DNA from 2 places in the Hydrogenovibrio thermophilus genome. Region 2 is predicted to be linked to the other one. Evidence: predicted binding sites of a transcription regulator. Region 2 holds the regulator's gene; the other holds the start of a gene.
What was found. The regulator HrcA, encoded in region 2, represses chaperone genes, less so after heat shock. The targets are predictions, from matches to a motif close to TTAGCACTCNNNNNNNNNGAGTGCTAA.

Region 1 (6,105 bases), 1.2 Mb from region 2:
GCCATAACGCATCCAACACCGGCACTGTCACCACCAGTTCCGCATCACATTGCGACCACTGTCTCAGGTAAAAACAGGCCGTGTCCAACAGCCACAAACCCAGCGTCTCTTCATAACCACTGTTTTTCAGCAACACCTGCCAATCTTCAAAAGGCTGACGACTGCCATCCGCTTTGACCCATTCCAATGAAATGTAACCGCCGACAATACGGCTTTGTTTTAAGTCAATCTGCGGTTCGACATACGTCTGAAACTGCGATGCTTGAATCGCGTCTTCGAAAGCCTGTTGCAACTCATGCGACTTCACCGGCACTTCGAATTTCACGTCGTCGTAAAAACGGAAGGTTTTTTTGCCTTTCGATTTCGCCACGTATAAAGCTTCGTCGGCCTGTTCAATCAATTCGGAAGACAGTTTGGAATCCTGCGGGAATTGCGACACCCCGATGCTGGTGGACGTCAGCACTTCCACGCCATCAAACCAATAAGGGCGAGAAATTTCGGTCACGATGCGGTTACAAATAACTTCGATGTCCTCACGGGACGACACATCCGACAATAAAATCACGAATTCGTCACCGCCTAAGCGACTGACAATATCGCCGTCGCGCACCGACGACACCAAACGGCCGCTGACGTAACGCAGCAGCTCGTCACCAATGTGGTGACCAAGCGTATCATTGACCTGCTTAAAGCCGTCCAGATCCAAAAACAGCAATGAAAAAATGGTGTCCTTTTCCGTCGCGCCCTGAACCAGCTTATCGAGAATGTCATGAAAATAGCCGCGATTCGGCAAATGCGTCAAGGAATCGTAATTCGCTTTACGGTACAAGTCCGCCGTGCGCTGATTCACTTCCGATTCAATCAAATAAGCCACATCCACCGAATCGGAAAAGCGAGACTGCAATTCACCCAACAGCCGATGAAAATTGGCTTTATCGTCGGTTGATTCCGTCCCCCACAGTTCCGGCTCACCCGGCGCTTTTTTACTGCGGCGTTCGGTTTTCAACTGCTCCAGTCGTGGTTCCTGAGTCAAATTGTGTGCTAACTGAGTCATAATCTCTTTCCCTTGTCTCCGCATAATCAACCCGGTTCTTTTGACAGATTTTGTTTTTAGCGGAACATGAAATCTTCTATAATTGGCTCTCAACTTTCAGCTTTAGCGGCCGATATATAATGCTATTTTCTCGTTAACTTCTCATAAGCAAAGGGGATGCCATGTTACAGATTGGGACACCATTTTCACCGACCGCCACTAAAATTTTGCTCTGCGGATCCGGCGAATTGGGCAAAGAAGTGGCCATTGAAGCCCAGCGTCTCGGCCTGGAAGTCATCGCCTTGGACCGCTATGAAAATGCCCCTGCCATGCAGGTGGCGGACCGCAGCTACACCCTGAGCATGCTGGATGGCGATGCTTTACGCGCCATCATCGAAACGGAAAAACCGGATTACATCGTGCCGGAAATCGAAGCCATCGCCACCGACACCTTGGCGGAGTTGGAAGCGGAAGGCTACAATGTCGTCCCCACGGCCAAAGCCACCCAGTTGACCATGAACCGCGAAGGCATCCGCCGCCTGGCCGCGGAAACGCTTTCCTTGCCGACCAGCCCTTACGCGTTTGCCGATAACGAAGCGGACTTTTTTGCCGCCGTGGAACACATCGGCATGCCGTGCGTGGTGAAGCCGATTATGAGTTCCTCCGGTAAGGGTCAGAGCGTCATCAAAACCGCCAATGACATCGAATCCGCCTGGCAATACGCCCAAGAAGGCGGCCGTGCCGGAAAAGGCAAAGTCATCGTTGAAGGCTTTGTCGACTTCGATTATGAAATCACGCTACTGACCATCCGTCATAAAAATGGCACTGCATTCTGTGCGCCGATTGGCCACCACCAAGAAGATGGCGATTATCGCCAGTCCTGGCAACCGCACCCGATGTCAGACACCGCCATCGCCAAAGCCGAAGACATTGCCACTCAAATCACCGATGCATTAGGGGGACTCGGCTTGTTCGGCGTGGAGCTGTTCATCAAAGGCGATGAGGTCATTTTCAGTGAAGTCTCTCCGCGCCCGCACGATACCGGCTTGGTGACATTGATTTCACAAGACGTTTCCGAGTTTGCCTTGCACGTGCGCGCCATTCTCGGCCTGCCGATTCCCAATATCGCTCAGCACGGACCATCGGCTTCCAGCGTGATTTTGCCGACCGGGCAATCCACCCAAACCCGCTTTTCCGGTCTGGAAAACGCGCTGGCGGAACCGGACACTCAACTGCGCCTGTTCGGCAAACCGGAAATCGCCGGACGCCGCCGCATGGGGGTTGCCCTGGCACGCGCCGAAACCATTGAAGACGCCATCGAAAAAGCCAAACGGGCCGCCGCGGCGGTGCAGGTAGATTTTTAACGCCCCCTCCCCAGCCACCAAACAGTTATCTCAATCTCGCTGTGAACCTTGGCGGTTCACGGCCTTCCATTTTAGTCCCGACAGAACCCTAAACTAAAACCTGCCATTTTTTTGGCAATCGCTTTTCACCCCCACTTTTTTCCACAAAAATTGCCAGGCCTGGCCGTTTTTAAAAAACGAAATAACGTTAATATTCAACCGGTTAAGTTAAAAATAACTTTTGTGGCACGCTCTCTGCTGAACAATTCCCAACACGACAACGCATCGCTCAGCAACACAATATGAATAAGGGCGGATGTGACTTTCATTTGCACACAGGAGTTGAACCATGACAACCAACCACAATATGGCGACCGAAGTAAAAGCCCCGATTCTTCAGGAATACAACAAAAACCCAAATGCGGAATCCCACTTGGCGGACAACCCGAGCAAAACCATCCTATTGCTGTTGCAAGGCGTGGTCGATAAAGGCAACCTGGCCAAAGTCTGCCACCAAAGCAATGCTCTGGTTGAAAAAGGGTTCCACCTGGGCCGCATGACCACCATTCTGGACGCCCTGCGTGACCGTTTAAGCTTGACACAAAACAGCCCGTTGGCGTTCGATCTGGATGAACTTTACCGCTATGCGGACAAATCAATCCAAGAAGCGGTTTTTGAAAAAGACACCTTTTATTTGGACAGTGCCATTGAAATTCTGACTGAAGTCCGTGATGCCTGGCTGGAAATGATGCAACAATCCGGTCAAGTCGCGATGGACGACTAACCCCAGTTTCACCCATCGGCCGAAGTCTTATTCGGCCGTTTTAACCCTTCCAAACCGACTTTAATGTCCCTTTAGCACTCGCCAAGCACGGCAGCCTCCAACAGCCCATACACACCCAACACATAACTTTAATAGTTAAAAACAAGTTTATGTTTTTAAAGAATATTAATCTTTTAATATTTTGGTCATTTTTTGTCAAAAAACATTAGCACTCTCTTGACTTGACTGCTAAAAAAAGTGTAGTATGATGACATTAATGATTAAACCGAATACACAAGGAGAAAGCGCATGACAAATCAACTGATTCCGTTCGCGAATAATCTTACTCCTGGCCAGAACCTTGAAAGCTATTTGAGAACCGTTCAGACCATACCGCAATTGTCGGCTGAGGAAGAAAGAACGCTCGCGGAACAATTGTATTATCAGCAGGACCTGGAAGCGGCTCGCCAGCTGATTCTGTCCTCTCTACGCTATGTGGTGCCGATTGCCCGTTCGTACAAAGGGTACGGCTTGCCGCTGGGTGACATTATTCAAGAAGGCAACATTGGCTTGATGAAAGCGGTGAAACGCTTTAATCCGGCTGAGAATGTCCGCTTAATGACCTTTGCCGTGCATTGGGTACGCGCCGAAATCAATGAATACGTGATTCGTAACTGGCGTATCGTCAAAACCGCCACCACCAAAGCACAGCGCAAACTGTTCTTTAAACTGCGTAGCACGAAAAAATCGTTGGAATGGTTCGGTGATAAAGACGCCGACGCCGTGGCAGAAGAACTCGGCGTGACCCGTAAAGACGTACTGGAAATGGAAACCCGTCTGTATGGGCAGGACATGTCCGTTGATTTGCCGTCCGACGATGACGAGTCACCGGCAAAGAATTATCCGGTACTGGTCAGCCCGGAACTGGATCCGGAAACGCAACTGGTAAACGAATCCCAAGCGGATTATGAGCTGAACCAGATGAAACAAGCGTTGCTGAGCCTGGATGAACGTAGCCGCGACATTCTGCAACAACGCTGGTTAAGCGAAAGCAAAACCGGCCTAAAAGAATTGTCGGAAAAATACGGCGTGTCCATGGAGCGTATTCGCCAAATCGAACAACAGGCAATGAAAAAATTGCGTTCCAATATGGTCTTCGGCTGAGATTTCACCGCAACCCCACAAACTAAAACGGCGCTTTTCAGCGCCGTTTTTATTTCCGTCCGTTATCAATCGATTCACTATCAACCACTTAACTCGACTCGGCCGAATACGCCTGTTCCGTCAACATCATGCGCAAGGTGTGTTCGGAACCGGGAGCCACGGTCACGGCATTCTGCAGCACATTACCGGCTTCGACACACAGCATTTTCGGCCAGGCCTGGTCATTCATGTCGGCAAAACCTTTGATGATTTCCGGCCCCGGATTCCACACCACCGACGATACGGCCGATTCTTTTTCAATGCGTATGCAGCGGTTATAACCCGGATCCCGAATAATTACCGGCTCCGTCTGATCGATGAAGACCGAGTCAATCGGCGGCTGAATTTTAAGCGGTGCGGTTTGGAAATAGCTTTCGGCGTAAGTGAGCTTGTCAAAACACTCACTGCCCTGTAGCCCGTCAACCACAACCTCCGGCGCATTCGACACCGAAAAATAAGTATGCAGCGCTTCGGTAATATCGACCGGTTGATCGCTCAAATTATGCGTCGTCAAAGACAATGCCAGAGACTCCCCGATGGTGACCGTCAATTGCAGTTCAAAAGCGTGCGGCCATAATGCCAAAGTGTCGGGCGACGACGCTGAGGTCAGCACCAGCTTGGTTTGTGTCGGCGACACGGCGGAAACCGATGCCAGCTCCCAGACTTGGTTACGCACGAACCCGTGGGCCGGCAACCCCGGTTTATCGGCCTGCCCGAACCACGGCCAGCAAACTGGAATACCGCCACGGACCGGCTTTTCGCCACTGTAAACCGCGGACTCCGACACCCAAAGCCAATCTTGCTGGGAGGTTGCTTCCGACAAGGGCGTGAAGCTCAGCACACTGGCGCCGTGAGTCGTCAATAAAGCGTTTGCAGCCGCATTCCTCACTTCCACCATCACCAAACCGTCTTGGCGGTAAAAGCGTACGCCTTCCACGGAAAACGTTTGTTGCAATGCTTCGACACTCTGCATGGTCACTCCTTAAGGACGGTTAGGAAAGGTCTGATTGACTCAACGGTACTCGGTCAGAGTTCTTTCCAAAAGCGCCGGCGAATAATCGCCGGTGACATACGCTTGCCCAATGGCTTTCAGCAACACCAAACGAATCTTGCCGGCCTGGACTTTTTTATCCCCGGCCATCAATGCCAGAAAGCGTTCATTGGGCATGTCATCGGTGGACGGCGGCAACACCGGCAAACGCGCGGCACTTAAAATCGCCGCGGCGCGATCCTGATCGGCCTGGGTCAAATCGCCCATCAACTTGGACAGGTAAATCGCCTGCATCATCCCGGCACTCACGCCTTCGCCGTGCAGCCAAACGCCATAGCCCATTCCGGCCTCAATGGCGTGGCCGAACGTGTGCCCCAAATTAAACAGCGCCCGCAATCCGGCCTCTTTTTCATCCTTGGCGACAATGTCCGCTTTATTCTGACAGGAACGTTCGATGGCTTCCGCCAAAACATCGGCTTTGCGATCCAGCAGGCCTGGTAGATTTTGCTCCAACCACTCAAAGAACGGATAATCGACAATCAGACCGTACTTGATGACTTCCGCCAAGCCGGCGGACAATTCACGGTCTTCCAAGGTGTTCAAGGTATCGGTGTCGATGACCACACACTCGGGCTGATGAAACGCGCCGATCATGTTTTTGCCTTGTGGGTGGTTCACCCCGGTTTTACCGCCGACCGAAGAGTCCACCTGAGACAACAATGTCGTCGGCATTTGAATGAAATTCACCCCGCGCTGATAGGCCGCCGCGGCA
Region 2 (6,105 bases):
AAGGCTTTGAACAAGGCCTATAAGGTGATTGTGGATGAGCAAAGCTATATTTATGGTCGCACGCCACACATCAAATCCTTGAAAGACACTGTCTGGCTGGAACCGCCTGCGGATGAACCGACCGGTGTGAAGGAAGCGGTATTGATTCCGTAAAACCAAACTGATTCAATCAACACCATAAAAAAACCGGGCCATGCCCGGTTTTTTTATGGAAAGCCCAATTGTTCAGGCGCGGGTTTGCTGCGCCGTTTGTTGAGCTAAACTGAGCATTTCTTCCGCGTGTTTCAGCGTTTGCTCGGTGATTTTCATGCCGCCGAGCATCCGCGCCAATTCCTCAATCCGCGCGTCGTCATCCAGTTGGGTGACTTGGGTTTTAGTTTGGTCGTTTTCGGTATGTTTGCGGATAATGAGTTGCTGGTCGCCGTATGCCGCCACTTGTGCCAAGTGAGTGATGGAAAAAACCTGACGATGACGCCCCAGTTGTTGCATTTTTTGACCGACCACCTCGGCGATGCCGCCGCCGATGCCGACATCGACCTCATCGAAAATCATCGACGGCAAACTGGCGACTTCGGCGCTGGCCACTTGAATCGCCAAGCTAATGCGGGAAAGCTCTCCGCCGGAAGCGACTTTTGCCAAGGGTTGCAGTGGCTGACCTTTATTGGCGGTGACCTGGAAGTGCACCTGATCCAATCCGAGTTTGCTGGCTTTGTCGGTGGTGTTGACATCGATTTGGAACAAGCCGTTTTCCATGCCCAATGTGTGCATGGACGCGGTGACATTCTCGCTCAGGCGTTTGGCGGCCTGGGTGCGTGATGTATGCAGCTTTGAGGCCTGTTGGGTGAATGCCGACCAGGCCTGGTCGATTTCCTGTTTCAAGGTGTCGAGCGAGGCGCCGGAGTCGCTCAGTTCGGCCAGCGCATCACGAATTTCCTGATGTTTGGTGATCAGTTGCTCCGGGTCGAGTTGGTATTTTTTCGCCAGCCCAAACAGTTCGGACAGGCGTTCATCGACTGCTTGCAAGCGTTCCGGGTCCAGTTCGACGTGATGGTTTTGCGCTTGAATGTCGTCGGCCACGGCCTGACAGTCGATTTGAATGGAGTTGAGTTGCGCCAGCGCTTCGGCCAGTTGCGGTGAAAACTCGCTGACGTTTTCCAACTCGGAAATGGCTTGCGACAGTTTATGGGTCAAACCGTCGTCGCCTTCAATCGCTTCATAGGCGTTGTACACCGATTGTTTGATTTCGCTGGCATGCGACAAGGTGTTTTGTTCATCCGATAAGGTTTCGAATTCATCGGCTTGCGGCTGCACCTTATCGAATTCCGACAATTGAAATTCCAATAATTCCAGTTTGCTCTGGCGGTCCGCTTGCGAGGCGTGCAGTTCTTCGTAGCGTCGGTTCAATATTTGCCAGGCCTGGTAGGATTCGGCCGTTTCCGCCAGCTGGTCGTCGTGCTTGGCGTAAGCGTCCAGAAGCGCCAGTTGCTTGCTGGTGTGCATCAGGGTCTGGTGTTCGTGTTGACCGTGAATGTCAATCAGCAGGGCACTCAGGCTTTTCAGTTGGCTAACGGAAGCGGGCAGTCCGTTGATGTAAGCTTTGGAGCGCCCTTCGGATGAGAGCGTACGGCGTAGCAGACAGCTGTTGTCTTCATCCAGTTCGTTTTCGGTTAACCAGTTTTGGACGTCCGGTAAATGGGTAATGTCAAAATCGGCGGTGATGTCCGCTTTGGGTGTGCCATGGCGAACCAGCGCGCTGTCGGCGCGTTCGCCCAACGCCAGCCCGAGGGCATCCAGCAAAATCGATTTACCGGCGCCGGTTTCACCCGTCAAGGTGGTGAAACCGGATTCGAAATTCAGGTGCAGTTTTTCAATCAAGGCCAGGTTTTGAATGGTCAGTTCTTGTAGCATGTCGCTCCTAAGTTGCTCGGTGCCTGTGACGGCGCATTTACAGCTTTTGTCCCCAGTTGAGTTTGGCTCTTAGCAGTTCGTAATGATCATGGTTTTTCGGGTGGACCATTTTAATGAAATTGGGGTGACGCGTCACGATGGTTTCGTAGTGTGCCATAAATTGAAAGGAACGCTGGCCGTCGCAAATGATGGACGCCACGCTGCAGCAGTTGGCGTGCGGTCGAATCAGAACTTCGCTGTCGCCGGACACCACCACCGGGCGGTTACTCATGGTGTGCGGGTTGATGGAGACCAGTGAAATCACATTCAAGCCGGCGTCGACAATCGGGCCGCCGGCGGATAGTGAATAGGCGGTGGAGCCGGTTGGCGTGGAGACGATCAGGCCATCCGAGCGTTGGCTGTTCAGAAAACGGTTGTCGACGAAGGTTTCGAATTCGATCATGCGCGGCGAATCGTTTTTGTGCAGCACCACATCGTTAAAGGCCACTTCTTCAAACAGGGTTTCGCCGTCTTTTTTGATGACAACTTTTAACAGTGTGCGTTCTTCGCATTGGTAATCATCGGCCAGCACTTCGTCCAGGGTGTCAAGCATGGTGTCGGGTGACACGTCGGTTAAAAAGCCCAAACGCCCGAGGTTGATGCCGAGAATCGGAATGTTGTAATTGACGATGGAACGCGCCACGTCGAGAAAGGTGCCATCGCCGCCGACGACAATCGCGAAATCGATGGTTTCCAGCAGTTCGGAACGTTCCTGGCGTTCAATGCCGTAACGGTCAATGGGAAAATCCGAGCAGGAGCGTTGATCCAGCAACACGCGCTTGTCTTTTTCCTGAAAGTACAGAATCAGCTTATCAATCACTTCCCAGGACTGAATGCCGTTGTATTTGGCGAAAATTCCGATTTTACTGAACATGCGTTATATCCTTCGTCGAGCGGGTTGACAGTCGTTGGTCGTCATCCGCCTCTTGAAAATTTCCGTTTTATACCCATAATGCTTTTGAGTCCAATTTATGAGCTAGAATATTAAGCATCATTTTACGTTAAGCAAGTACTATTTTTGCCTAACATCCGTTAAAGAATGACGAGTGTCGCTGCGCTGTATGAACTTGAATGAACGATCACAACTGCTTTTCAAACACTTAATGGTATTATACCTGAATGAGGGACGGCCCGTCGGGTCATCCGTGCTGGCGAAAATGCCGGACGTTTCGGTCAGTTCCGCCACCATTCGTAATGTCATGGCAGACCTGGAAAGGATGGGGCTGATTCATTCGCCGCACACCTCCGCGGGACGCGTACCCACCGAGCACGGCTTTAGGGTGTTTGTGGATTCGATCCTGACGGTGCAGCCGTTGAATGCCTCGTCGATGAAGCAAATCGAACAAGGCTTCGATAAAGCGCAAACTCAGGAGGAGTTGCTGGGTTCCGCCTCGCAGATTTTGTCCGGCTTGACGGGCATGGCGAGTTTGGTGATGCTGCCGAACCAAGAACAGGAAGTCTTGCGCCATATCGACTTTGTGCGTTTGAACGACAAGCGCGCTTTGGTGGTGCTGGTGCTGAACGACTTGGATGTTCAAAACCGGGTCATCGAATTTGACGAGCCGGTGTCGGCCTCGCATTTGGAACAGGCGGGCAACTACCTGAACGCGCATTTCGCCGGCCGTCACCTGTATGAAGTCAAACAACTGCTGGTGCAGCGCATGGACGAGTTGCGCAAAACCATGGACCAGCTGATGGTGTCGATTGTCGAAGCCACTGATGAAGTCATTGACGACAAAATGAAGCAGGGCATGCCGTATTTTATTTCCGGTCAGACCAATTTGTTGAATTACGACGAACTGGCCGATGCCGAAAAGCTGCGCGCCTTGTTTCAATCCTTCGAAGAGCATTCCGATATGCTCAATCTGCTCAATAAAAGCATGCAGGCCAAGGGCGTTCAAGTTTTTATCGGCCAGGAATGCGGCAATGAAAGTTATCAGAACTGCAGCGTCATCACTACGCCTTACGAGCGTGACGGCGAAGTGATGGGCGTGCTGGGTGTGGTCGGGCCGAGTCGAATGCCGTACGATAAAATCGTGCCGCGTGTCGATATGACCGCACGGATTCTCAGCTCCCTACTCAATAAGTGATCAACACGGAATCATCCAAAACGACCAGGCCTGGTCGTTTTCGGGATTGCGCGGAACGACACCGTCCTGAATCGTCTTCGCAAAATTTAATGCAAAAAATTCATTTTGGGCGCTTGAAACCCTGAAAAGCGTCCTTATAAACCCCCTGATTTTACAGTTATCAACTTCTGGAGATTTTTATGTCTGAAAACAAGGCAGAACTGAACGAAGAACACATTCCAACGGCGGAAGACGGTGTTTCCGAAGAAACCCACCAAGCCGAAGACGCCGTCGAACATGACCTGGAAGCGATGTTGGACGAGGCCAAAAAAGAAGCCGATGCGCAAAAAGAGTTGGCGCTGCGCACCCTGGCCGATATGGAAAACTTAAAACGTCGTACCCGTTTGGACGTGGAAAACGCGCATAAATTTGCGTTGGAAAAATTCGTTGGCGAATTGCTGCCGGTATTGGATTCCATGGAAATGGGCTTGGACGCGGCATCGAAAGATGATGCCTCCGCGGACAGCATCCGTGAAGGCTTGGATATGACATTCAAGCAATTCCTGGACGTGATGCAGAAGTTCAATGTGGAGCGTGTGGACCCGGCGGGCGAGAAGTTTGACCCGCAATTGCACGAAGCCATGACCATGGTGCCGTCGCCGGATCACGAATCGCAATCGGTGATTGAAGTCTTCCAGAAAGGCTATGTTCTGAACGAGCGTCTGGTCCGTCCGGCGCGTGTTGTGGTGGCGCAATAAGCGGTAAACGGCCAAGGGCGAAAAAATACGAAAAAACTTTCGATGCCGCCCTTGAATAATCTCAGGCGCCCCCTATATAAAAGCTAACACAAAAAACTTTACGTATTAATTTGAAAGGCTTTGCCTCGCGAAGCCATGAAATTTGGAGATAAACGAATGGGAAAAATTATCGGGATTGACCTCGGGACAACGAACTCATGTGTCGCGGTAATGGAAGGGAAAGAAACCAAAGTCATTCCTAACGCGGAAGGGGCTCGTACCACACCTTCCATCGTGGCTTACGCAAACGACGGTGAAGTCTTGGTCGGGGATTCGGCCAAGCGTCAAGCGGTGACCAACCCTGAAAACACTTTGTTCGCCATCAAGCGTCTGATTGGCCGTCGTGCCGACGATGCCGTGGTGCAAAAAGACAAGGATATGGTGCCTTATAAAATCATTCCTGCCGATAATGGCGATGCATGGGTGGAAGTCGGTGACAAGAAATTGTCTCCGCAAGAAGTGTCTGCGCGTACGTTGATGAAAATGAAGAAAACGGCTGAAGATTATCTGGGCCATGAAGTGACCGAGGCGGTTATTACGGTACCGGCTTACTTCAACGACTCGCAACGTCAAGCCACCAAAGATGCCGGTAAAATCGCGGGTCTGGAAGTGAAGCGTATCATCAACGAACCGACGGCTGCGGCCTTGGCTTACGGTATGGACAAAGTCAAAGCGGACAGCAAAATCGCGGTTTACGACTTGGGTGGCGGGACCTTCGATATCTCCATCATCGAAGTGGCCGATCTGGACGGTGAAAAACAAGTCGAAGTACTGTCGACCAACGGGGACACGTTCCTGGGTGGGGAAGACTTCGATAACGTCATCGTGGATTACATCGCCGAAGAGTTCAAGAAAGACCAGAACGTGGACTTGAAACTGGATAAGTTGGCACTGCAACGTGTGCGTGAAGCTGCGGAAAAGGCCAAAATCGAGTTGTCTTCCCGTGAACAGACCGACATCAACCTGCCGTATGTGACGGCGGATGCCACCGGTCCGAAACACTTGAACATGAAAATCACACGTGCCAAGTTCGAATCCTTGATCGAAGGTTTGGTTGAGCGTTCCATCGAGCCATGTCGCATCGCATTGAAAGACGCCGGTTTGTCGGCTTCTGAAATCGACGACGTGATTTTGGTCGGTGGTTCCACACGTGTACCGATGGTGCAAGCGAAAGTAAAAGAGTTCTTCGGTAAAGAACCACGTAAAGACGTGAATCCGGATGAAGCGGTTGCCATGGGGGCGGCCATTCAAGGTGGTGTTCTTTCCGGTGACGTGAACGACGTACTGTTGCT

Region 1: rpoH (RNA polymerase sigma factor RpoH) is a predicted target of HrcA. The motif match lies at 3,366-3,392, and genes of this name have one in related genera.

What each region holds. Positions count from the first base shown of each region.
Region 1 covers NZ_CP035033.1:2,508,482-2,514,586, forward strand. Annotated here, with positions in the region: gene EPV75_RS11715 (putative bifunctional diguanylate cyclase/phosphodiesterase) at 1-1,054, opposite strand, end outside; gene purT (formate-dependent phosphoribosylglycinamide formyltransferase) at 1,216-2,397, shown strand; gene EPV75_RS11725 (flagellar export chaperone FliS) at 2,726-3,160, shown strand; gene rpoH (RNA polymerase sigma factor RpoH) at 3,449-4,303, shown strand; gene EPV75_RS11735 (D-hexose-6-phosphate mutarotase) at 4,392-5,315, opposite strand; gene aroB (3-dehydroquinate synthase) at 5,355-6,105, opposite strand, start outside.
Region 2 covers NZ_CP035033.1:1,050,766-1,056,870, forward strand. Annotated here, with positions in the region: gene EPV75_RS04855 (hypothetical protein) at 1-153, shown strand, start outside; gene recN (DNA repair protein RecN) at 226-1,908, opposite strand; gene EPV75_RS04865 (NAD(+) kinase) at 1,946-2,821, opposite strand; gene hrcA (heat-inducible transcriptional repressor HrcA) at 3,009-4,037, shown strand; gene grpE (nucleotide exchange factor GrpE) at 4,217-4,774, shown strand; gene dnaK (molecular chaperone DnaK) at 4,931-6,105, shown strand, end outside.